DNA from 3 places in the Rhizobium sp. UFLA01-1127 genome. Region 3 is predicted to be linked to each of the others. Evidence: predicted binding sites of a transcription regulator. Region 3 holds the regulator's gene; each other region holds the start of a gene.
The links. Region 3 encodes PhoB, which activates phosphate uptake and scavenging genes when phosphate is short. Its sites were predicted from a motif close to TGTCATNNANCTGTCAT; they were not measured.
Positions count from the first base shown of each region.

Region 1: a site for PhoB is predicted at 1,047-1,063, ahead of Q4Q11_RS01590 (DUF47 family protein). Genes of this name have one in related genera too.
Region 2: a site for PhoB is predicted at 4,688-4,704, ahead of Q4Q11_RS08590 (acetoacetate decarboxylase). Genes of this name have one in related genera too.

Region 1 covers NZ_JAUQTZ010000003.1:71,656-79,295, forward strand. Annotated here, with positions in the region: partial or broken gene Q4Q11_RS01585 (LLM class flavin-dependent oxidoreductase) at 1-909, shown strand, start outside; gene Q4Q11_RS01590 (DUF47 family protein) at 1,083-1,724, shown strand; gene Q4Q11_RS01595 (inorganic phosphate transporter) at 1,724-2,728, shown strand; gene Q4Q11_RS01600 (methyl-accepting chemotaxis protein) at 2,845-4,776, opposite strand; gene mntR (manganese-binding transcriptional regulator MntR) at 5,457-5,897, shown strand; gene Q4Q11_RS01610 (sensor domain-containing diguanylate cyclase) at 6,118-7,587, shown strand.
Region 2 covers NZ_JAUQTZ010000024.1:48,558-56,197, reverse strand. Annotated here, with positions in the region: gene Q4Q11_RS08615 (hypothetical protein) at 1-225, shown strand, start outside; gene Q4Q11_RS08610 (alpha/beta fold hydrolase) at 309-1,151, opposite strand; gene Q4Q11_RS08605 (alpha/beta fold hydrolase) at 1,192-1,893, opposite strand; gene Q4Q11_RS08600 (CGNR zinc finger domain-containing protein) at 2,055-2,675, shown strand; gene Q4Q11_RS08595 (patatin-like phospholipase family protein) at 2,688-3,845, opposite strand; gene Q4Q11_RS08590 (acetoacetate decarboxylase) at 3,882-4,628, opposite strand; gene Q4Q11_RS08585 (3-hydroxybutyrate dehydrogenase) at 4,836-5,624, shown strand; gene ppk2 (polyphosphate kinase 2) at 5,722-6,636, shown strand; gene Q4Q11_RS08575 (cystathionine gamma-synthase family protein) at 6,760-7,640, shown strand, end outside.
Region 3 covers NZ_JAUQTZ010000055.1:889-8,528, reverse strand. Annotated here, with positions in the region: gene pstA (phosphate ABC transporter permease PstA) at 1-1,075, shown strand, start outside; gene pstB (phosphate ABC transporter ATP-binding protein PstB) at 1,090-1,905, shown strand; gene phoU (phosphate signaling complex protein PhoU) at 1,958-2,671, shown strand; gene phoB (phosphate regulon transcriptional regulator PhoB) at 2,703-3,386, shown strand; gene Q4Q11_RS15660 (GcrA family cell cycle regulator) at 3,534-4,061, opposite strand; gene Q4Q11_RS15655 (aspartate aminotransferase family protein) at 4,485-5,684, shown strand; gene argF (ornithine carbamoyltransferase) at 5,853-6,770, shown strand; gene Q4Q11_RS15645 (Hsp33 family molecular chaperone) at 6,930-7,640, shown strand, end outside.

The DNA of each region.
Region 1 (7,640 bases), on a different contig from region 3:
CTGGGGCCGCCCCGACACCTTCACCCTCGCGGCGGCACTTACCGCACGCACCGCCACCTTCGAACCGCTCATTGCAATCCGCCCCGGCTATTGGCGGCCGGCACATTTTGCTTCTGCCGCCGCCACGTTGGATCGCTTGAGCGGCGGCCGCGCGCGCATCAACATCGTTTCCGGCAAGGACAATCTTGCCGCCTATGGCGATAGCGAGGGGGATCAAGCACACCGCTATGACCGCACCAAGGAATTCATGCGGCTCACCCGCAAGCTCTGGACCGAAGAGAACGTCACCTATGAGGGAGAGCATTTTCGCGTCAGCGACTCCACGGCTGCGCCGCGCATCGAGCCTCGCGGCAAACGTCTGCATCCCAAGCTTTATTTCGGCGGCGCTTCGGACGCGGCAGAGCGTGTTTCCGCCACAGAAGCCGATGTGCAGCTTTTCTGGGGGAGCCGCTTGCCGACATCGCCGAGCGGATCAGCCGGCTCAAGGCACTCAGCAGAGATCTTGATCGCGATCTGCCGCCGCTGGAATTCGGGCTGCGCATAACGACGCTGGTGCGCGGCACGACGGAGCAGGCTTGGACCGATGCCGAGGCGAAAGTTGCGGAGATGGCTGAGAATAAGGGCGTCGGCTGGAACGATCACCGGCAATCGATTGCAGTAGGCCAGAAGCGGCTGTTCGGTCTCGCTGCGCGTGGCGACGTGCTCGATGACAATCTCTATACCGCGCCCGGCAAATTCGGTGGTGGCGGCGCCGGCACCACCTGGCTGGTCGGCTCGGCCGAGGACGTCGCCCGCTCGCTTCGCAAATACCGCGATCTCGGCATCACGCATTTCGTCCTTTCGGACACGCCCTATCTTTCGGAAATCAGGCGACAAGGCGACCAACTGCTGCCGCTTCTGCGCGAGTAAGTGTTCATTTGATCGTCGTTCGCCCGTGGAGAACCGGCGCATGCGTTTGGCGGTGGCCGACGCTGCGTCCACAAAAAACATAAGCTATCCTGAAAACATCATTGTTCCCAGCCTTCCCAAGCTGCGTCCTGTCAATTATGACAATTTCGTGACAATGGACGCATGGAGCTTTGATGCTGGGCTGGTTTCGCAAACTCATGCCGCGCGAGGATCGTTTCTTTGATCTTTTCGCGCAGCACTCGCGCACGATCGTCGGCGCTGCCGAGGCGCTGAACGAGCTGCTTTCCGGCAGGGATATCGAGGGAAAGTGCCGCCGGATCATCGAGCTCGAAAATCAGGCCGACGATATCACGCGCGACGTGCTGATCGCGGTTCGAAAGAGCTTCATCACTCCCTTCGATCGCGGCGATATCAAGGATCTGATCATGTCGATGGATGATGCCATTGACATGATGCACAAGACGGTCAAGACCATACGTCTGTTCGAACAGAAGAGCTTCGATCCGCGCATGCAGCAGATGGGCGAAGTGATCGTCAAGGCGGCGTATCTTGTCGCCGAGGCGGTGCCGCTGTTGGATCGCATGGGAGCCAATGCCGCCCGGCTTGCCAATATCACCGAAGAGATCGTCAAGGTCGAAGGCCATGCCGACGAGCTGCACGACGCCGGCTTGAAGGATCTCTTCCGCAATCACGGCGCCTCCAACGCCATGGCGTATATCATCGGCAGCGAGATATACGGCGAACTGGAAAAGGTGGTCGATCGTTTCGAAGACGTCGCCAATGAGATCAACGGTATCGTGATCGAGAGTGTCTGATGGAGGCCTCGCTTGCCTTTCCGCTGCTGGTGGCAATCATCGTCACGGCTCTGTTCTTCGACTTTCTGAACGGGCTCCATGATGCCGCGAACTCCATCGCGACCATCGTCTCGACCCGTGTTCTCAGGCCGCAATATGCGGTTCTCTGGGCGGCCTTTTTCAATTTCATCGCCTTCCTGTTTTTCGGATTGCACGTTGCGGAGACGCTCGGAACCGGCATCATCGATCCGAAGATCGTCGATGCATCCGTCATTTTCTCGGCGTTGATGGGGGCAATCGTCTGGAACATCGTTACCTGGATCTTCGGCATCCCGTCGAGTTCGTCGCATGCGCTCGTCGGCGGGCTGATCGGCGCCGGCCTTGCCAAGGTCGGTGTCAGCTCGATCGTCTGGCTTGGCGTCCTCAAGACGGCGGGCGCGATCGTGATGTCGCCGCTGGCCGGGTTCTTGCTCGCCCTTTTTCTGGTGCTTGCCGTCACATGGCTTTTCGTCCGGCAAACGCCGTTCGCCGTCGATAGCACCTTCCGCATCATGCAGTTCTTCTCGGCCTCGCTCTATTCTCTCGGGCACGGCGGCAACGATGCGCAGAAGACCATGGGGATTATCGCCATACTTCTTTACTCTCAAGGCTATGGCGGCGGCACGTTCCACGTTCCCTTGTGGGTAGTTCTGTCGTGCCAGGCGGCCATGGCGCTGGGCACCTTGCTCGGCGGATGGCGTATCGTGCACACGATGGGCTCGAAAATTACGCGCCTCAACCCGACGCAGGGTTTCTGCGCGGAGACGGGCGGCGCCTTGACGCTCTTTGCCGCCACCTGGCTCGGCATACCGGTTTCCACAACGCACACGATCACGGGAGCCATCATCGGCGTCGGCGCGGCCCGCAGGGTCTCGGCAGTGCGCTGGGGCATTGCCGGCAATATCGTGATCGCCTGGGTCATTACGCTGCCTGCCGCCGCGGCAATTTCGGCGCTTGGCTACTGGGGCATCCAGCTTTTCAAATGAACGGCTGAGCTGTTTCCTCTCTGCCTGATAGAAACGACAGGATCGCAGCCAAGGTGACAGCGATCCTTTATTTCGAGACCTGCCGATCCTTCAGTGGCTGGCCGGGCTCCGGGCGATCAAAACTCTTCCCAGGATGCAGCCGCCGCGGCACTGCCCGAGCCGCCGAAGGCGCCGGCAATTTTTGCCCGGAGCGAGCGCGCCGGCGATGCGGCGGGGCTCGACCGTTCCGTTATCGCAGCCGGTCGCGCAGGGCTGCGGCCGTTTTGCAGGTTGAACTGTCCGAGAAGGTCGTTCAGCGCCGTTACTTCCTTGGCAAGGCTGTAGCTGGCGGCGGTCGATTCCTCGACCATGGCCGCATTCTGCTGCGTTCCCTGATCGATGCTGTTGACGGCCGTGTTGATTTCCTGCAGGCCGGTCGCCTGTTCGCGGGCCGCCTCGACGATCGCCCGCACGTTGCGGTCGATCTCCTCCACCTCTGTGACGATCTGCTGCAGCGACTGCCCGGTTTTCGTGACGAGATTGACGCCGCTTGCCACCTGCTGGCCCGACGTCGAAATCAGTGCCTTGATCTCCTTGGCGGCCGTCGCGGATCGCTGGGCCAATTCCCGCACTTCCTGTGCGACGACGGCAAAGCCCTTGCCGGCCTCTCCCGCACGGGCTGCTTCCACCCCGGCATTGAGTGCAAGCAGGTTCGTCTGGAAGGCTATGTCATCGATAACGCCGATAATGTTGGAAATTTCGCCCGATGATTTCGAGATCGCCTCCATCGCAGCAACCGCCTCCTGCATGACCTCGCCAGATTTCTCCGCGCCGATGCGGGCACGTCCCACCAGCGAGCTTGCTTCTTCCGCCCGCCGGGTGGAATCCTTGACGGTCGTGGTGATCTCCTCAAGTGCGGCCGCCGTCTCCTCGATCGAGGCCGCCTGCTGCTCGGTGCGCTTTGAGAGATCATCGGCGGCAGAACGGATCTGGTTGGCGCCGGCGGCAATGGCCTGACCGCCCTGGCCAACCGAGCGCAACGCCTCTTCGAGCCTGGCCATCGAGGCGTTGAAATCCGCCCTCAGCCGATCGAGATGGGCGACAAAGGGCTGTTCGATGCGATAGACCAGGTTGCCGTTCGAAAGCTCGGCCAGACCGCTTGCCAGACCATCGACTGCAAATTGCGTGTCGGCCGCATCCTTGGCTTTCTGCGCTTCGCGTTCAAGCCTTTCCTTTTCGGAGAGGCTGCGATTGGCGTCGGCCTCCCGCTCGAGGCGCACGCGTTCGATCGCACTGTCGCGGAAGACGGAGACGGCCGCCGCCATCTGACCGACTTCGTCCTTGCGCGCGATGCCGGCAACGGCCTCGTCGGTATTTCCTCCTGCCAGCGATACCATGCGAGCCCGCAGGCGCTCGATGGGAGTGGTAATCCCACGCGCGGAGACAACAAGGGCCATCACGATCGCAGCGGCAAAAAGAACGCCAAGCATGATCAAGGCGTCCATGATCGTGCTGCTCGCATGCTCGTCCAGCATGTCGCTCTGGGCGCCGATACGCTTGTTCAGCGCATCGAGCCAGCCGCGAACAGCCACAACTTCATCGCTGATCAGCGGATCGGCCTGCTTCAACAGCTTGGTGGCGGTATCGTTGTCATCCACCGATCCGGCTTTCACGGCAGGGTCTGTAAGAACAATAATGTCGTTAGCTTTTGCCGTCAGTCTGTCGATTGCCACTGCTTCAGCCGGAACCAACTGCCTGATCGATGCAAAGCGTTCGAAGAGAACTTTCTTGTTTTCCTCATATTGCTTCGAGAAGGTCGCCATTTGCGGGTCCTTCGTGCTGTAGACCAGCATCTGATAGGCGTTGTAGCTCATCGCGGTCAGGCGCTGGCTGGCTCTGGACATCTCCAACGCCGCCGTCTCGTCTTTCGCAATGAAATTCGAATAGGTGGCAGCGGTGTTTTTGTACTGGCTCGATACGACCAGGACACCTGCAATCCCGATCAAGCAGATCGGAATTATGATGGAAAGCACCTTGGTTCTGATTCTGGCGTTCTGAAGAAATGACATGGCGTGGATTGCTCTTCGCAAAGAGCTGACAACCGCTGACGGGCCGCTAAATTCGACCAAACCGGCGACTGCCTGCTTCGGGGGGAGTGGGAGCATCGCAGATCAAGAGCGTCCTGCTCACCGCCAATGGCGCTGCAACACTATTGCAGCACAACGGCCTGACAAATTTATTAATAATATCAAGTATTGTGCAAATCTAATTGTAATACTAAATGAAAATTTTAGATTATCTCAATATATGTTACGTAACAGTTGTGCCGATAGGCGGCAATTTCAACCAAAGAACCAGAAGCACAAGCCGAAAAAACCAAGAATAAAACACCAATAGCTAGAAAAATGCAGCGATACTACCGAATAATCAAGGTCGCGCTGCCGGCATTTCGATCCCACCCAGCATCGTCAAACCGGCCGAATTGGAACAGCGAACCTCACCATAACCGCAGCCATGCAGACCGGCTTATGGGCAGTTTCGCCAACGGCCTGCTGACGGATATCACCACGACCGTCATCTCTGCCAATGCCATATTGCTGCAGACGTTCGGCATTGCCATCCCGGGACGGGGCAATGGCTGACCCTTAAAGACGTGCAGAGTTTCATAACGGAGTTGAATTATTTATAGTCGAGGCTAAACGTCATTACATCAATCTTAATCCTGCGAGGGTGAGACGCCTTGACGAAAATGCCCGCCACTCCGGAGAGCCGACTTTCCTCGACGGAAATTGAGACGCACGCCGAAGCCTTCCAGAAAAGCCGCGACGATCGGCGCACGGAACTGATGGAGGATTACGTCGAACTCATTGCGGATTTGATAGAGCATGCCGGCGAAGCGCGCCAGACCGACATCGCGCAGAGGCTAGGGGTAACACAGCCGACGGTCGCCAAGATGCTGAAGCGCCTGGCTGAAGAAAACCTGATCACCCAGCGGCCTTACCGCGGCGTCTTCCTGACCGAGGAAGGGCATCGCCTGGCAATAGCCACGCGCCGGCGCCACGAAATCGTGGAGGCCGTCCTTTGCCGCCTCGGCGTCGATCCCGATACGGCAAGGAATGATGCCGAAGGCATCGAACATCATGTCAGCGAAAAGACGCTCGAAGCGTTGGAGCGCTTTTTGAAGACGTGATGGCTGCATGCATCGCCCAATTCTGGCGGCCGATGGGACCGAACAGCCGGTTTGGGCACAGTTTCAACAAGAATGGATTGAAGATAAGCTGTGGCCGAATGTCCGTCCTGCCCTGCTTTCCGATCTCAACGCAAGTTTTACAAATACTCGGTAAGCAGAACCAAGCGAACCGCCGGCCTTTCTATTTCATATACTGTATTTGCAGCCGACGCAGGGGATCATGATGAATGCCCAGGATCTGAACAGTACCGTCTTCGAGCTTGCTCCCGTTGCCATGTGGCTGGAGGATTTCAGCGGTGTCAAGGAACAGTTCCAGCGCTGGCGGGCGGAAGGGATAACCGACCTGCGCTCCTACCTTTGCTCCGACATGGGCCGTGTCGCCGCTTGCGCGCAGAAGATAAGAGTCCTTGCCGTCAACGCCAGGACGCTGGAATTGTTCGACGCGCCGTCCCTCGAAGCCTTGGTCGGCGGCCTTTCCCAGATCTTCCGGGACGAGATGCTCCAGAGCCATGTGAACGAACTTGCCGCACTTTGGGAGGGCAAGACCGAATTTTCGGGCACGGCGGTCAACTACTCTCTCGGCGGCAAGAGGCTCGACATCCAGCTGCGCGGCGTCATTCTGCCAGGGCACGAGGAATCCTGGAGCCGATTGCTGCTGACCACGGAAGACGTGACCGCACGCGAAGAAGCAAGACGGCAGGAAGAACGGCAGCGGCGCTATGCGGAAGGGTTGTTCGAGCATTCGCCCATATCCTTGTGGGTCGAGGATTTCAGCCGCATCAAGATCCTGCTTGACGAGATCCGCGACCGGGGAATCGTCGATTTCCAGGTATTTCTCGACGTGCATCCGGAATTCGTTCAGCAATGCATGAGCGAAATCAGCGTGCTCGATGTCAATCAGGCAACACTCGATCTGTTTTGCGCGCCGGATCGTCAGACCTTGCACCACCGGATCGACGAAGTGTTTCGCGGCGATATGGAGAAGCATTTTCGCGGCCAATTGCTGGAATTGTGGAACGGCCGCCTCTTCCATCAGCGCGAGGTGCTGAACTATGCCCTCGACGGATCGGAACGTCATGTGCTGCTGCAATTTTCCGTCTTTCCCGGCCATGAACACGATTGGTCGCTGGTGCAGGTGTCGTTGACCGACATCACCGCCCGCAAGAAGGCGGAAGCCTATCTTGAATATCTCGGCAAGCACGATGTGCTCACCAGGCTTTACAACCGCGCCTTCTATATGGACGAGATCAACAGGCTGGAGCGCAAGTCGCTTCGACCGGTGTCGGCCATCATCATCGATCTCAATGGCCTGAAGGAAGCCAATGACGAGAGCGGCCACGACGCCGGCGACGCGCTGCTGCGCCGCATGGGCGAGGTGCTGAACAGCGTCGTCTCCCTGCCGAACCACGCCGCCCGCATCGGCGGTGACGAATTTGCCCTTCTCATGCCGGGTGCCGATGAAATCACGGCGACCGCAATGGTCGAAACGATCAACGAACTGCTGAAGATCAACAATCAGTTCTATTCCAGCGCACCGCTCAGCGTTGCCATCGGCGTCGCCACGAGCCAGCCCGGCGAGACCATGGAAGCGATGATCAAGCGCGCAGATATCAGCATGTACGAACAGAAGAAGGCTTATTATGCCGCTGCCGCCACGATGGGCGCACATCAGGCAAAGCACGGGGCTTGACGTCTCGGATCCGGAATCCAGCCTCCCTCCTCAATTGAAACCACCGACTTTCA
Region 2 (7,640 bases), on a different contig from region 3:
ACTGTCGCAGCGCTGCAGGCGCTGCCCGAAGGCCGGATTGATGCTGAATCGAAGGAAGCCCTGCTCCGCTTCGTGAAGGATCTGCCGCATCCGACCGGTTTCTTCACGCTCGATCTTGCCCTCGATCAGCCGCTGAAGATCAGCGCACCCGACTTCGATAGCGCGCAATTGGCACAATCCGCGCTGGCAAACGCCAGGATCTCGGTCAGCTACAAGGCCCGCTGATATGGTCTAAAGATGCCTTCAGGGATCAGTCCGAGACTGCCGACAGACCGCGCCGGCGATCGCAGGCGCGGTTCGGCTCGATATCAACCGAGGAAAGTGCGGATTTCAGCAGCGATCTCGGCCGCATGGGTCTCCAGAGCGAAATGGCCGGTGTCGAGCATTTTGACGATCGCCTCGGGAATGTCACGGCGATAGGCCTCAGCGCCCGGCGGCAGGAAAAAGGGATCGTGCTTGCCCCAAATCGCCAGCAACCGCGGCTTGTGGGTTCTGAAATAGGCCTGGAATGTGGGATAAAGCGCCACATTGCTCTTATAGTCACCGAAGAGATCGAGCTGCACTTTCTCCGCACCAAGGCGCGCCAGATAAAAACTGTCGAGCGAATAGCCGTCCGGAGAGACCTTCGAGGCGTCTGGGACACCATGCGTGTACTGCCACGCCGTCGCATCCGGCTGCAGGAATGCCTTCAGAGCATTGCGGTTTTCCTCGGAGGCGTCACGCCAATAGGCTTGGATCGGATTCCAGCCTTCGCTCAAACCCTCCTCATAGGCATTGCCATTCTGGGAGATGATCGCCGTGATCCGCTCCGGGTGTTTCACGGCCAGCCGGAAACCGGTCGGCGCACCATAGTCGAAGACATATATGGCATAGCGATCGAAACCGACGACTTCCGTGAAGCGGTCGATCGTCTCGGCGATGCTATCGAACGTGTTGCGGCCCTTCGGCGCATCGGATTGCCCGAAGCCCGGAAGATCCGGCGCGATGATGTGGTAGCGATCGGCGAGCGGCGGGATGAGATCGCGGAACATGTGGCTGGAAGTTGGGAAGCCGTGCAGCAGCAGCAGTTTGGCCGCGCCCGGAGAGCCCGCCTCGCGATAGAAGACTTTGACGCCGTCGACATTGACGGTGCGATAGCTGATATGAGTCATGATAAGTCCTTTCATAACCTTCATAATCGATCTTATTAGGTTACTTATCTGGAATGCTGATGGCAGAGGCGGCATCCCGGATGATGGCGATGATGGCGGCCGGCGCCGTAACCATCGGCATATGATCGGCCAGGACCGAGCGCTGCTGCGCCCTCATGCGTGCCGCCATGAACCGCTGGTTTTCGACCCCGATCATCCGGTCTTCCTCGGCGATCAGGAACCAGGTGGGACGATCCGTCCAAAGCGGGCGGCCGACGGGGACGGTGATGCATGCTGGCGAGATCGGCCGCTGCGCGGCCACCAAGACTGCCAGTTCATCGGCCTTCGCGTTCTGGGCAAAGGCCGTGGCAAACGCATCCTGCGGGAGGTAGATCAACCCGTGGCTGTCGGGCGCCAGCTTCGGCGCCCGCGGATGCGGCGCGCCCCGATAGAAGACATCGGCAACCGTCTCGCCTTCACCCGGCGCAAGCGCTGCGACATAGACAACAGCCTTAACCTTTTCGCCGGAGACAGCGGCAATCACCGCGCCGGCATAGGCGTGGCCAACCAGGATCACCGGTCCCATCGTCCGTTCCAGGGCTCGCTCGAGCGCGGCGACATCATCGGCAAATGACGTCAACGGCAGTGGTGCGGCCGTCACTGAAAAGCCATCAGCCGCAAGCGGCGCAATTACTTTTGCCCAGCCGGAGCCATCCGCCCAGGCGCCATGGACAAGAACAATATCTGCATTTTGCGACGACATCAGCTTTCTCCCTGCGGCTCGAAGCTAGTAACCTTTTAAATTGCTTCAATAGGGTTACGCTCGATATACATAACTTGTCAAGAGCCTTTTGGCAGGTTACGTAGACGCTATGTTTTCGAGCGGCCTTTCGGTAACCCTGACGGCCGGAACAGGAGTAGTCGATGGACAATCATTCGCCCGCTATCTTTGTCGGCGACACGCTGGGCCTGGATTTCCTTAATTCGGTTGCAACGCCTGCGGATGTGCCGATCGACTGGGTCGACGATGGAGAGGGTCTGCTTGCCTGGCTGGAACAGGCGCGCCTGGTACCGCCGGAGACGCTCGCAGCCATTCGCGAGCAGGCCCTGCCTGGCGAGCTCGACAAGGTCGCCGATCAGGCACGAAGCCTGCGCGAATGGTTCAGAACCTTCGTATTTGCCCACAAGGGACAGCCGCTGACGGCAGAGGCCTTGAGCGATCTGGAACCGCTGAACCGCCTGCTGGAACGCGATGAAGTTTTTAGCCGGATCGTCGTAGATAAGCCGGGCGAAAGCGGCAAATTCAGCTTTCAGCCCATGCGGAAATGGCGCTCGCCGGAAGCACTGCTATTGCCCATCGGCGAAGCGCTGGGGCGCTTTGTCTGCACGGAGGACTTCTCCGATGTGAAGGCCTGCGAAGGCCACGGATGTACCTTGCTTTTCATTGACCACACGCGCGGCCGCCGCAGACGTTGGTGCAGCATGGCGATGTGCGGCAATCGCGCCAAGCAGGCAGCCCATCGGCACCGACTCAAGCAGAGCTGATGCCATCCAGGTTCAGACCGGATCTTCTCGGTGGAGATCGTGGATGGCCACTGCTTCATCGCTGAAGGGCGGCAGCAGCCATTCGGAGTGGCGCAGCGTTCGCTTGGTATCCTCCAACCCCATGTCCCAATGCTCGCGCATCGAGGTGCCGGAAAACTCGTAGTCCTTGGCGTGGCCTTCGTAGTTCTTGTGCTGATAGATCAGATGGACGATGTTGACGACGCCGGCATCGGAATAGTCGGCGATCAGCTCTTCCTCTTCCGGCGTCAGCTGATCCTTCGGAACACGCTTCAGCGCGCTCAGAAGCTTCATCTTCAGCCCGTGGATACGCTTGAAATTGTCGGTGTTCTGCCGCGTGCGGCTCGAATACATGATGTCCTTGTGGCGCGACAGCACATCCGGCATGCTGCGCGGCAGGACGCCGCGCGCGCTGAAGAGATCCACTTGAAACACCAGCGAGCTGCGGTCCTCTTCCTGATCGAGCAGATATTGCAGCGGCGTGTTGGAGACGATGCCGCCGTCCCAATAATATTCGCCTTCAATACGGATGGACGGCAAGGCAGGCGGCAACGCACCGCTTGCCATGATATGCTCGGGGCCGATGCGGATATTGTCGGTGTCGAAATAGACGAAGTTGCCGGTACGGACGTTGACGGCGCCGACGCTGAAACGCTTTTTGCCGTCATTCAGCACGTCGAAATCGATCAGCATCTCCAGCGTCTTCTTCAGCTCCGAGGAATCGTAGAAGCTGGTCGCCCCTTCGGCACCCGGCAGCTCGAACCAGGGATTGGGAAAGCGCGGCTTGAAAAAGCCGGGCTGGCCCATCGTCATGGTCATCCAGGAGCTGGTACGGTTGCGGATATCGCGGAAGACGTCGCCTTCCGGTGTAAAGGCCCAGATCTTGCGGCCGGAAATGATCTGCCAGAATTGCTCGAGGCGCTGCAGCCGCCGTCCGGGCTCGTTGCCGGCGATGATGGCGGCATTGACCGCGCCGATCGAGACGCCCGAAAGCCAGGTCGGCTCACATCCCGCTTCGGCAAGCGCCTCGTAGACACCGGCCTGATAGGCGCCGAGCGCACCGCCGCCCTGGAATACCAGGGCGACACGATCATATTGAGCGGCAATTTCAGGGATAGTCGGGGCCGCGGCCTTGGTGTTTCGTTCGAGCACGATCCGTCTCCAGCATGAAATGAAATAAGGTTTCGGTTATCTGCGCTCGGCAAGATAATCGTGAACGACTTCGCCGAGGCCGAGCGTCAGATCGGCAGTGAAATGAACGGCGGAAACCACTTCGAGAACGGGCAGCCGCGCGACATCGGCCATGACATGCGGACGAAGATCAAGGGCCGCAGGCGAGGTCCAGGCTTCCTTGATGGTGATATCGGTCAGGTAATAGCGCACCAGCTCGCAAATACGCGGGGTGGCATCGACATGCGGTATGATCTTGATCAGGAAATTGGGCTCCGAAAGAGCGGCCAGAAGAGGTCCCTGGTCGACCGGCCTGTGCTTGTATCCCATAGTGCCCGTGGCGCAGAGGACGCTGCCGTAATGCAGCGTGCCGACGATGACCTCGCCCTCGTTGACGATCTTCGGATTGGCAAGTTTCTTCGGAAAGCCCCAAATCTCGCGGCCGCCGGTGATCGGCGCATCGTCGTCGAGATACATGGAGTGGACATAGCCGCCCTTTTGTCCGCGATAGGTAACCGGGATGACCTGTCCGGTCTCGGTATAATCGCCGAAGCCGGTGGAATCGGGCATGCGGATGAATTCGTATTTCACCAGCGGCTCGTCGATTTCGAGCGGGGCCGGCACGACCGCCTCAAGGGCTTCGCGCGTCGTGCGGTAGGTAATGATGATATATTCGCGATCGAAGAACCGATAGGGTCCCGGAGGATAGGAAGGACTGGTCAGCGGCATCGCATATGCATGCTTGAGAATGTCTTCGACCTTCATCGTATATTCCGTCGTTGGAGGAAATCGCCGGGCATCGGAGCGAAAACTTGCACGGTTGCATGACAGTGAAGTGTCAGGTGCAGAAGGGTTGCGGCGAAAGGCGACACCGCACTGTTATCAAAGCGACATACGAGGCTGGCAGTGTGCGCCCATCTTGGGCATTTTCCATTTGCTCAACCACGTCACAGAGATTGCGGGAGTTGCATCATGGGTTCGTTGACTTCGAAGAATGCGCTGGTCACCGGTTCGACGAGCGGTATCGGGCTTGCGATTGCTCGCGCCTTTGCCGCCGAAGGCGCGAACGTCACGATCAACGGCCTCGGCGATGCAGATGCGATCGAAAAGGAGCGTGCCGCCATCGAGGCCGATTTCGGCGTGAAGTGCCGCTATTCCGGCGCCAACATGATGAATGGCGAGGAAGTTACGGCCATGGTGCGTGAAGCCGAGGAAGCCTTCGGCAGCCTCGATATTCTCGTCAACAATGCCGGCATCCAGTTCGTGGCGCCGATCGAGGAATTCCCCGATGACAAATGGGAGGCGATCATCCGCATCAACCTGCTTGCTGCCTTCTACGCCATCAAAGCCGCGATCCCCGGCATGAAGGCCCGCAAATGGGGCCGGATCATCAACACGTCCTCGGCGCACGCACTGGTCGCTTCGCCGTTCAAGTCGGCCTATGTCTCGGCCAAGCACGGCATTACCGGTCTTACCAAGACCATCGCTCTCGAAGCTGCCCGCGATGGCGTGACCGTCAATTCCATCGCGCCCGGCTACGTCTGGACGCCGCTTGTCGAAAAGCAGATCCCCGAGACCATGAAGGCCCGCAATATGACGGAAGAGCAAGTCAAGCACGATGTGCTGCTGGCCGCCCAGCCGACGAAGGAATTCGTGACCGTCGATGAAGTCGCAGCCATCGCCGTCTTCCTGTGCGGCGACGCCGCCAAGCAGATTACCGGCACGACGCTTTCCGTCGATGGCGGCTGGACCGCCGAATAATACCAAAGCCATAGCCGGCACATGCTTGAGCGGCGCGCCGGCTTTCTGCGGCCACACCGCGGCAGCATCAACATGAGAACAGAGCAGGAGGCGCATAATGACCGAAGAAAACCAGGACCCGCTCAGCCGCATCAAGGATGAGATCGTCGACAGCTTCGACGAAGAGCTGGAGATGCAGCTTGAAGAGGACCGTCTAGACGAGCTGGTTGCCGAAGGTCTGATCAGCGAAGGCGAAGCGACGCTCGACCGCAGGGTCTATTTCCGCGAACTCTTCCGTCTTCAGCATGAACTCGTACGCCTGCAGGACTGGGTGCAGTACAAGAAGCTCAAGGTCGTCGTGCTGTTCGAAGGCCGCGATTCCGCCGGCAAGGGCGGCGCCATCAAGCGCGTCACCCAGCGTCTCAATCCGCGCATCTGCCGCGTCGTCGCGCTGCCGGCACCGACCGAGCGCGAGAAGCACCAGTGGTATTTTCAGCGCTACGCCGCCCATCTGCCGACGGCAGGCGAAATGGTGCTGTTCGACCGCAGCTGGTATAACCGCGCCGGCGTCGAGCGCGTCATGGGCTTCTGCTCGCCGGAGGAGCTGGAAGAGTTCTTCCGTTCGGTGCCGGATTTCGAGCGCATGCTGGTTCGCTCCGGCATCATTCTCCTCAAATACTGGTTCTCGATCACCGACGAGGAACAGGAATTCCGTTTCAACATGCGCATTCAGGACCCGCTGAAGCAGTGGAAGCTTTCGCCGATGGACCTGCAGAGCCGCGTGCACTGGGAGGAATATACCAAGGCCAAGGAAGAGATGCTCGAGCGCACCCATATTCCGGAAGCGCCGTGGTGGGTCGTCCATGCCGTCGACAAGAAGAGGGCACGCCTCAACTGCATCGCGCATCTGCTGACGCAGATCCCTTACGAGGCAGTTCCGAAGTCGGAAATCATCCTGCCGGAGCGCATGCGCAACGCCGACTATCATCGCACACCGGTGCCGCCGGAAATGTACGTGCCGGAAATCTACTGACGATATCGACTAGACGGGCTCGCCTCAGCGAGCCCGACATCCGCCAAAGACTATAGCGAGCGGCACCGCAACTGATGATATGATGCGAATCTGAAATTCGTGTCATCGGCTGAGGAGATCGTCATGACTGCGCCGCATCCGTCGAAAACGCATATCGGCAACCACCCCCTCCATCCCGAAACCCAGATGCTGAATTACGGCTACGACCCGGAACTTTCCGAGGGCGCGGTCAAGCCGCCTGTTTTCCTGACCTCCACCTTCGTCTTCAAATCGGCCGAAGACGGGCGCGATTTCTTCAATTACATATCCGGCCGCACCGATCCACCTACAGGCACAGGCGTCGGCCTCGTCTATTCGCGCTTCAACCATCCCAATAGCGAAATCGTCGAGGATCGCCTGGCCGTCTATGAGCGAACCGAAAGTGGTGCACTTTTTTCCTCCGGCATGTCGGCGATCGCGACCACCCTTCTCACTTTCGTCCGCCCGGGCGATGCGATCCTGCATTCCCAGCCGCTTTATGGCGGCACGGAAACGCTCGTCGCCAAGACATTCCTCAATCTCGGCGTCTCGGCCGTGGGCTTCGCCGACGGGGTCAATGAAGACTCGGTGGAGGCAGCCGCCGACGAGGCCATGGCCAAAGGCCGAGTCTCCATCATTCTCGTGGAAACGCCGGCCAACCCGACGAACAGCCTGGTCGACATCGCCATGATCCGCCGCGTTGCCGATGAAATCGGCAAGAAGCAGGGACACACTCCGATCGTCGCCTGCGACAACACGCTGCTCGGTCCGGTCTTTCAGCGGCCGATCGAGCATGGGGCCGATATCTCACTCTATTCGCTGACCAAATATGTCGGCGGCCATTCCGATCTGATCGCGGGTGCGGCTCTCGGCTCCAAGACCGTCATCAAGCAGGTGAAGGCGCTGCGCGGAGCGATCGGCACCCAGCTCGATCCGCATTCCTGCTGGATGCTCGGCCGTTCGCTGGAAACGCTGCAGATTCGCAT
Region 3 (7,640 bases):
GGGCAGGCGCGGCAGCGATCCGAAGGTCCTGATAGCAGCCAATTATCAGGTGCTGGTGCGAGAAGGGCTGGTGAAGGCGCTCGGCATTGATCCCGCCAATCACGCGCTCGTTCGTGAAGCGATCGCCATGGTATCGGACGGCGCCAGGATCGTGCTTCGCGACCGGGTCGCCGCCAATCCGTCGATCATCGGAACGACGGAGAACGTCACCTTCCTGGCCAGCGCCAACATCGATTCCGCCAGCAAGGGACAGATCGATCTGACCGTCAGTGAGAAGGACCGTAAGGTATCCGACCGCCAGGTCGCGTGGATGAAACGGCTCAGCGATAGCGGCGCGTTATATAAGGCCTTCAACAGCGGCTTCTTTCTGTCCGGAAATTCGAGCCGGCCGGAAGCTGCGGGGCTCGGTGTCGCGCTGATCGGCTCGCTCTATCTGATGCTGACCGTGCTCGTGCTCGCCTTGCCCATCGGCGTCGCCGCCTCGATTTATCTGGAGGAGTTCGCGCCGAAGAACCGGCTGACGGATCTGATCGAGGTCAACATCAACAATCTCGCCGCCGTGCCCTCGATCGTCTACGGTCTCCTGGGCCTCTCGGTCTTCATCAACACGATGGGCCTGCCGCGCTCGGCTTCGCTGGTCGGCGGTCTCGTATTGAGCCTGATGACGCTGCCGATGATCATCATCGCGACGCGCTCGGCGCTGCGGGCAGTGCCGCCGTCGATCCGTAGTGCTGCGCTCGGCCTTGGCGCCTCGCGCATGCAGATGGTTTTCCATCACGTCCTGCCGCTTGCGATGCCCGGCATTCTGACGGGCACGATCCTCGGGCTTGCCCATGCGCTCGGCGAGACGGCGCCGCTGCTCTTGATCGGCATGGTCGCCTTCGTCGCCAATTATCCAGCATCGCCGCTCGATCCTTCGACGGCGCTGCCCGTGCAGATCTACATGTGGGCGAACGAAGCCGAGCGTGCCTTCGTCGAAAGGACGTCCGGCGCCATCATCGTGCTGCTCTTCTTCCTCGTCGCGATGAACATCGGCGCCATCCTGCTGCGCCGGCGCTTCGAACGGCGCTGGTAAGGGAGGGTCGTAAGATGAACATGATGACCGAAGCCGCAAGCGAAAGAGCATTGACCAGGAAGATGACGACGATCCCCTACAAGATGATCGGCCAGGATGTTTCGGTCTTCTATGGCGACAAGCGCGCGCTCTTCGACGTCAATCTGAAGATACGCGCCAATACGGTCACGGCTCTCATCGGCCCGTCCGGCTGCGGCAAGTCCACCTTCCTGCGCTGCCTCAACCGCATGAACGATACGATCGAGACATGCCGCGTCACCGGCAAGATCACGCTCGACGATCAGGACGTCTACGACAATAGCATCGATGTCGTGGAATTGCGTGCCCGCGTCGGCATGGTCTTCCAGAAACCCAACCCGTTTCCAAAGTCGATCTACGAGAACGTCGCCTACGGCCCGCGCATCCATGGCCTGCATCGCTCCAAGGCCGATCTCGAGCATATCGTCGAAACCAGCCTGCAGAAGGCCGGTCTCTGGGGTGAGGTCAAGGATCGGCTCCATGATGCCGGCACGAGCCTGTCCGGCGGTCAGCAGCAGCGCCTGTGCATAGCCCGCGCCGTCGCGGTCAGCCCGGAGGTCATCCTGATGGACGAGCCGTGCTCGGCGCTCGATCCGATCGCGACCGCCAAGGTCGAGGATCTCATTCACGAGCTGCGGGAGAATTTCACCATCGTCATCGTGACGCACTCCATGCAGCAGGCAGCCCGCGTCTCGCAACGCACCGCAATGTTCCACCTCGGCCATCTGGTCGAGGAGAACGACACCGATAAGATGTTCACCAATCCCGACGATTTCCGCACGCAGGATTACATCATGGGCCGTTTTGGTTGATGATGTCAGGCGCGCGGCTCCTTTCACACAGTTCACTTTGAGGATAGAAAAAATGGTCTCCACTCACATTCTCTCAGCCTACGACGAAGACCTGAAGTTCCTGACGCGCCGCATTGCGGAAATGGGCGGCCTGGCCGAGCAGATGGTCAGCGACAGCGTACGCGCCCTGGTCAACAGCGACGCGGCCCTGGCCCAGAAGGTCATCTCCGACGATGTGGTTCTCGACCATGCCGAGCGCGAAGTCGGCGACAAGGCGATCGTCACGATCGCCCGCCGTCAGCCGATGGCCGCCGACCTTCGCGAAATCATGGGCTCGATCCGCATCGCCTCCGATCTGGAGCGCGTCGGCGATCTCGGCAAGAACACTGCAAAGCGCGTCATTGCCGTACAGGGCACCGGCGTCCCCCGCCGTCTTGCCCGCGGCATCGAGCATCTCTCCGAACTGGCATTGAGCCAGCTCAAGGAAGTTCTGGACGTTTACGCCACCCGCTCGCCGGACAAGGCCGTGTCGATCCGCGAACGCGACGAGGAAATCGACGCCATGTATACCTCGCTCTTCCGCGAGATGCTGACCTACATGATGGAAGATCCGCGCAACATCACCACCTGCACGCATCTTCTCTTCTGCGCCAAGAACATCGAGCGCATCGGCGACCATGCCACCAACATCGCCGAGACGATCTATTACATGGCGACTGGTGCTCAGCCGGAAGGCGAGCGCCCGAAGGATGATACCGCCAACACCGTCGGCGCGGTGACGGAATAATTTGGAAGCGAAGAAAGGAGACCATAGGCGCATGGTTCCGAGAGTTGCTGTTGTAGAAGACGAGGAAGCGCTCAGCGTTCTGCTGCGCTACAATCTCGAGGCTGAAGGCTTCGAGGTAGATACGATCCTCAGAGGCGATGAGGCCGAGCTGCGTCTCCAGGAGCGCATCCCCGATCTCCTGATCCTCGACTGGATGCTCCCCGGCGTGTCCGGTATCGAGCTCTGCCGCCGGCTGCGCATGCGGCCGGAGACCGAGCGCCTGCCGATCATCATGCTGACCGCCCGCGGCGAGGAAAGCGAGCGCGTGCGTGGCCTTTCCACCGGCGCGGACGACTACGTCGTCAAGCCGTTCTCGACGCCGGAGCTGATGGCTCGCGTCAAGGCGATGCTGCGCCGTGCCCGCCCGGAGGTTCTCTCCACGGTGTTGCGTTGCGGCGATATCGAGCTGGACCGCGAAACTCACCGTGTCCACCGCAAGAGCCGCGAAGTGCGGCTGGGGCCGACGGAATTCCGCCTGCTGGAATTCCTGATGTCCTCGCCGGGCCGCGTCTTCTCGCGCTCACAGTTGCTCGACGGTGTCTGGGGCCACGATATCTACGTCGACGAACGCACTGTCGACGTTCATGTCGGCCGCCTGCGCAAGGCGCTCAATTTCTCCAATATGCAGGATGTCATCCGCACCGTTCGCGGCGCGGGCTATTCCATGGAAGCCTGAGCGGCAAGGCCGCTCGGGCATCACTACATAGCGGCGGAAATAGAAAAACGGGCCTCGAGTGGCCCGTTTCTCATTTGCAGCGCCGCGCACCATATGTGGCGCGCAAAGGTCGCTGTAGCGCTTTAAATCTGCTGCACAATGTGACGCTTAACCGTTGTTTCGGCGGCGATCATGCACCGGCTGGTATGCCATGCGCTGGTGATAGGTGCAGTAAGGCGACGAATCCGGGCTGTCATTGCCGCAGAAGTGGAAATCGTCCTTCAGCGGATCGCCGACTGGCCACTTGCAGGTGCGTTCCGTCAGCTCCGTCAAGCCAAGCCGGCGGGAGATCGGAACGACGACGTTTGCAGCCGGGCGATATTGGATTTCGTTGACGGAATCAACCTCGATCTCTTCCTTCAGCATGGTTGCACCCTGCTGGCGGGTGATTACGGTGCGGGTGGCAACGCGCGATCCGTAGCTCGTGGCGCGAGGAGCTGTGGCGCTGCGCTTCGGCGTGCGCGCCGCGGTTGTCGTGCCGCCTGCCTTCGCTCGGCCGGGAAGGTTGAGGCGGTGTACCTTGCCGATAACGGCATTACGGCTCACTCCGCCAAGCTGCGCAGCGATCTGGCTGGCGCTCAACCCTTCGGACCATAGCTTTTTCAGCTTCTCGACGCGTTCGTCTGTCCAATTCATGCCCTGTCTCCGCTGTCGCGTTTCCGATGGCAGAATCCCTCACCATTGCCTCGCATGGAAACGAGGCGCGAAACGCTCTAAAATTGTGGTGACTAGTTCCGCCGCATGCAGTCTAGCAATTGCTTTTTAACCTAGTGTGAGGCTGACTCCGTGACAAGAGTCGCGGGAATCTTGAGGAATCGATTTCGAGGTTTTCCCCAACTTGCTGTCCCGGCGTGGCATTTCTGCAATAGCCGCCGCCGAACCCATCTCTTTTGCCCGCAAGCGCTTTCTCGCACCTGCTAAACGCCAGTTTTGTTGACATCGCGGTGCAAAACATCAATAGTGCCCGAGCCGCCGCAAGGCGGCATTTTTGATTTTTTCGGGCCTGTTTCATCAAATGGAAGCGATCGGTCCTTAAAGTTGTGATCAGGAGATATGGCCATGGCCGAGACCACGCCGCTTTATGACACCTATCTGCGCGCTCCGCTGCGGTTTGAGCGAGGCGAGGGCGTCTGGCTGGTTACCGAAAATGGCGAACGCTACCTCGATTTCGCAGCCGGCGTTGCCGTCAATTCTCTCGGCCATGCGCATCCCCATCTCGTCGCGGAGCTGAAGGCACAGGCCGATAAGGTCTGGCATCTGTCCAACCTCTACGAAGTGCCCGGTCAGGAGAAGCTGTCGAAGCGGCTGACGGAGGCGACCTTCGCCGACAAGGTATTTTTCACCAACTCCGGTGCCGAGGCACTGGAATGCGCCATCAAGACGGCGCGGCGCTATCAATTCGCCAAGGGGCATCCCGAAAAGTTCCACATCATCACCTTCGAGGGCGCCTTCCACGGCCGCACCATCGCGACGATCGCCGCCGGCGGTCAGGAAAAGTACATCGAGGGCTTCGGCCCGAAGGCGCCGGGCTTCGATCAGGTGCAGTTCGGCGATCTCGATGCCGTGCGTGCCGCGATCACCGAGGCGACGGCCGCGATCCTGATCGAGCCAGTACAGGGCGAGGGCGGCATCCGCCCGGCCACCAACGAATTCCTGCGCGGACTGCGCCAGATCTGCGACGAGCACGGCCTGCTGTTGATCCTCGATGAAGTGCAATGCGGCGTCGGCCGTACGGGCAAGCTCTTTGCTTATGAATGGGCCGGTATCGAGCCTGACATCATGGCCGTTGCCAAGGGTATCGGCGGCGGTTTCCCGCTCGGCGCCTGCCTTGCGACGGCGGAAGCCGCTTCGGGCATGAAGGCGGGCACGCATGGGTCGACCTATGGCGGCAATCCGCTCGCCATGGCGGTCGGCAATGCCGTTCTCGACATCGTGCTTGCCGAAGGCTTCCTGCAGCATGTGCGCGATGTCGCGCTGGTTTTCCGCCAGGGGCTCGCCTCGCTCAAGGATCGTTTTCCAGATATCATCGAAGACGTTCGCGGCGAAGGGCTGATGCTCGGCGTCAAGGCGGCCATTCCGCAGGCGGACCTACTGCAGGCGATCCGCGCCGAGCATCTGCTTGGCGTTCCGGCCGGCGACAATGTCATCCGCCTGCTGCCGCCGCTGGTGGTGACCGCTGAAGAAGCGCGCGAAGGTCTTGCCCGCCTGGAACGTGCCGCGGAGCGCGCGCGCTCTGCCCGCGCCAAGAAATCGGCTTGAACTCAACGCCCGTAGATGGGGCGATTACTGCGCCGCGCGTCGGGCGACGCGCAAAGGACGCAGTAACATTTAGGAATCGCATAAGCTTTCCTAAAATCGATGCCGATTTAAGGGCTTATGCGTGCCCCACGCGGGCGTTATTGTTTTTTCTGGAGCACAGGTAAGGACATGGCTTCTCCGAAACACTTTCTCGACCTCTCTGCCGTTCCGGCTGCCGATCTGCGTCACATCATCGATGACGCGATCGTGCGAAAGAGCGCACAGAAGGCCGGCACGGCCGACAAGCCGCTCGCCGGCAAGATGCTGGCGATGATCTTCGAGAAGCCGTCCACTCGAACCCGCGTCTCCTTCGACGTCGGCATGCGGCAGCTCGGCGGCGAGACGCTGTTCCTCTCCGGCACCGAAATGCAGCTTGGCCGCGCCGAGACGATCGGCGATACGGCAAAGGTGCTGTCGCGCTATGTCGATGCGATCATGATCCGCACGACCGATCATTCGCGCCTGCTGGAACTGGCCGAGCACGCGACCGTTCCGGTCATCAATGCGCTGACCGACGACACGCATCCCTGCCAGATCATGGCCGATATCATGACGTTCGAAGAGCATCGCGGCCCGATCAAGGGCAAGACGCTCGCCTGGACAGGTGACGGCAACAATGTGCTGCATTCGCTGATCGAAGGCGCGGCGCGCTTCGGCTATCGCATGAATATGGCGGTACCCCTTGGTTCCGAGCCGAAGGATCACTATCTGAACTGGGCTCGCAACGAGGGCGCCGAAATCATGCTCTCGCATGACGCAGACCGCGCGGTCGCCGGCGCCGATTGCGTAGTAACCGATACCTGGGTTTCCATGAATCAGGAGCACCGGGCTCGCGGTCACAACGTCTTCCAGCCCTATCAGGTCAACAAGGCTTTGATGGCACAGGCCGGCAAAGACGCTTTGTTCATGCATTGCCTGCCCGCCCATCGCGGGGAGGAGGTGACGGACGAGGTGATCGACGGTCCGCAATCCGTTGTCTTCGATGAGGCGGAAAACCGCCTTCATGCGCAAAAGTCGATTCTTGCTTGGTGCCTGGGCGCGATCTGAGAATATGAAGCCGCGCCTCAAGGGCGCGGGCACCAGAGCCGGATGATTTTAGGTCTGTTCGACCTAAAATCTGAATCCGCTCTAGAATCAAAGAAATTGAGCATGATGTCGCCCGAAAACCGCTCACACTTTTCGGCGTCATGCTCCAGGAGTAAAGCAATGGCCGAAAATGCCGCCTCGCTGGGTCAGTTCGATTTCGCCGGTGACGATCACGTCGTCCCCTTCCAGGTGGAAGGTTTGGACGTGCGCGGCCGTGCCGTGCAGCTCGGTCCGCTGCTGGACGCGATCCTCGCCCGGCACGACTATCCCATGCCGGTTGCACGCCTTCTGGCCGAGGCCATCGTCCTCACCGTGCTTCTCGGCACCTCGCTGAAGTTCGAAGGCAAGTTCACCGTGCAAACCAAGGGCGACGGTCCTGTCGATCTTCTGGTCGCCGATTTCTCGACGCCGGAAAATGTCAGGGCCTATGCGCGTTTCGATGAAGAAGAGCTGGCAAAGGCAGTGGCTGAAGGCCGGACCGAGCCGGAGCAGCTGCTCGGCAGGGGTGTGCTCGCCTTCACCATCGATCAAGGCCGCTTTACGCAACCCTATCAGGGAATCGTGCCGCTCGACGGCGCTTCGCTCGAGGAGATTGCCGGCACCTATTTCCGCCAGTCGGAACAGATTCCGACCCGCGTCCGCCTCGGCGCTGCGGAGCTCTTCGATCGCGATGAGAATAACAAGCCGCGTCATCGCTGGCGTGCCGGCGGCTTGATCGCGCAGTTCCTTCCCGAGGCGCCTGAACGCATGCGTCAGCCGGATATCCATGGCGGCGACGGCGATACCGGCCTGCGCCATCATGTCGAGGACGATGCCTGGGCGGAAGCGCGC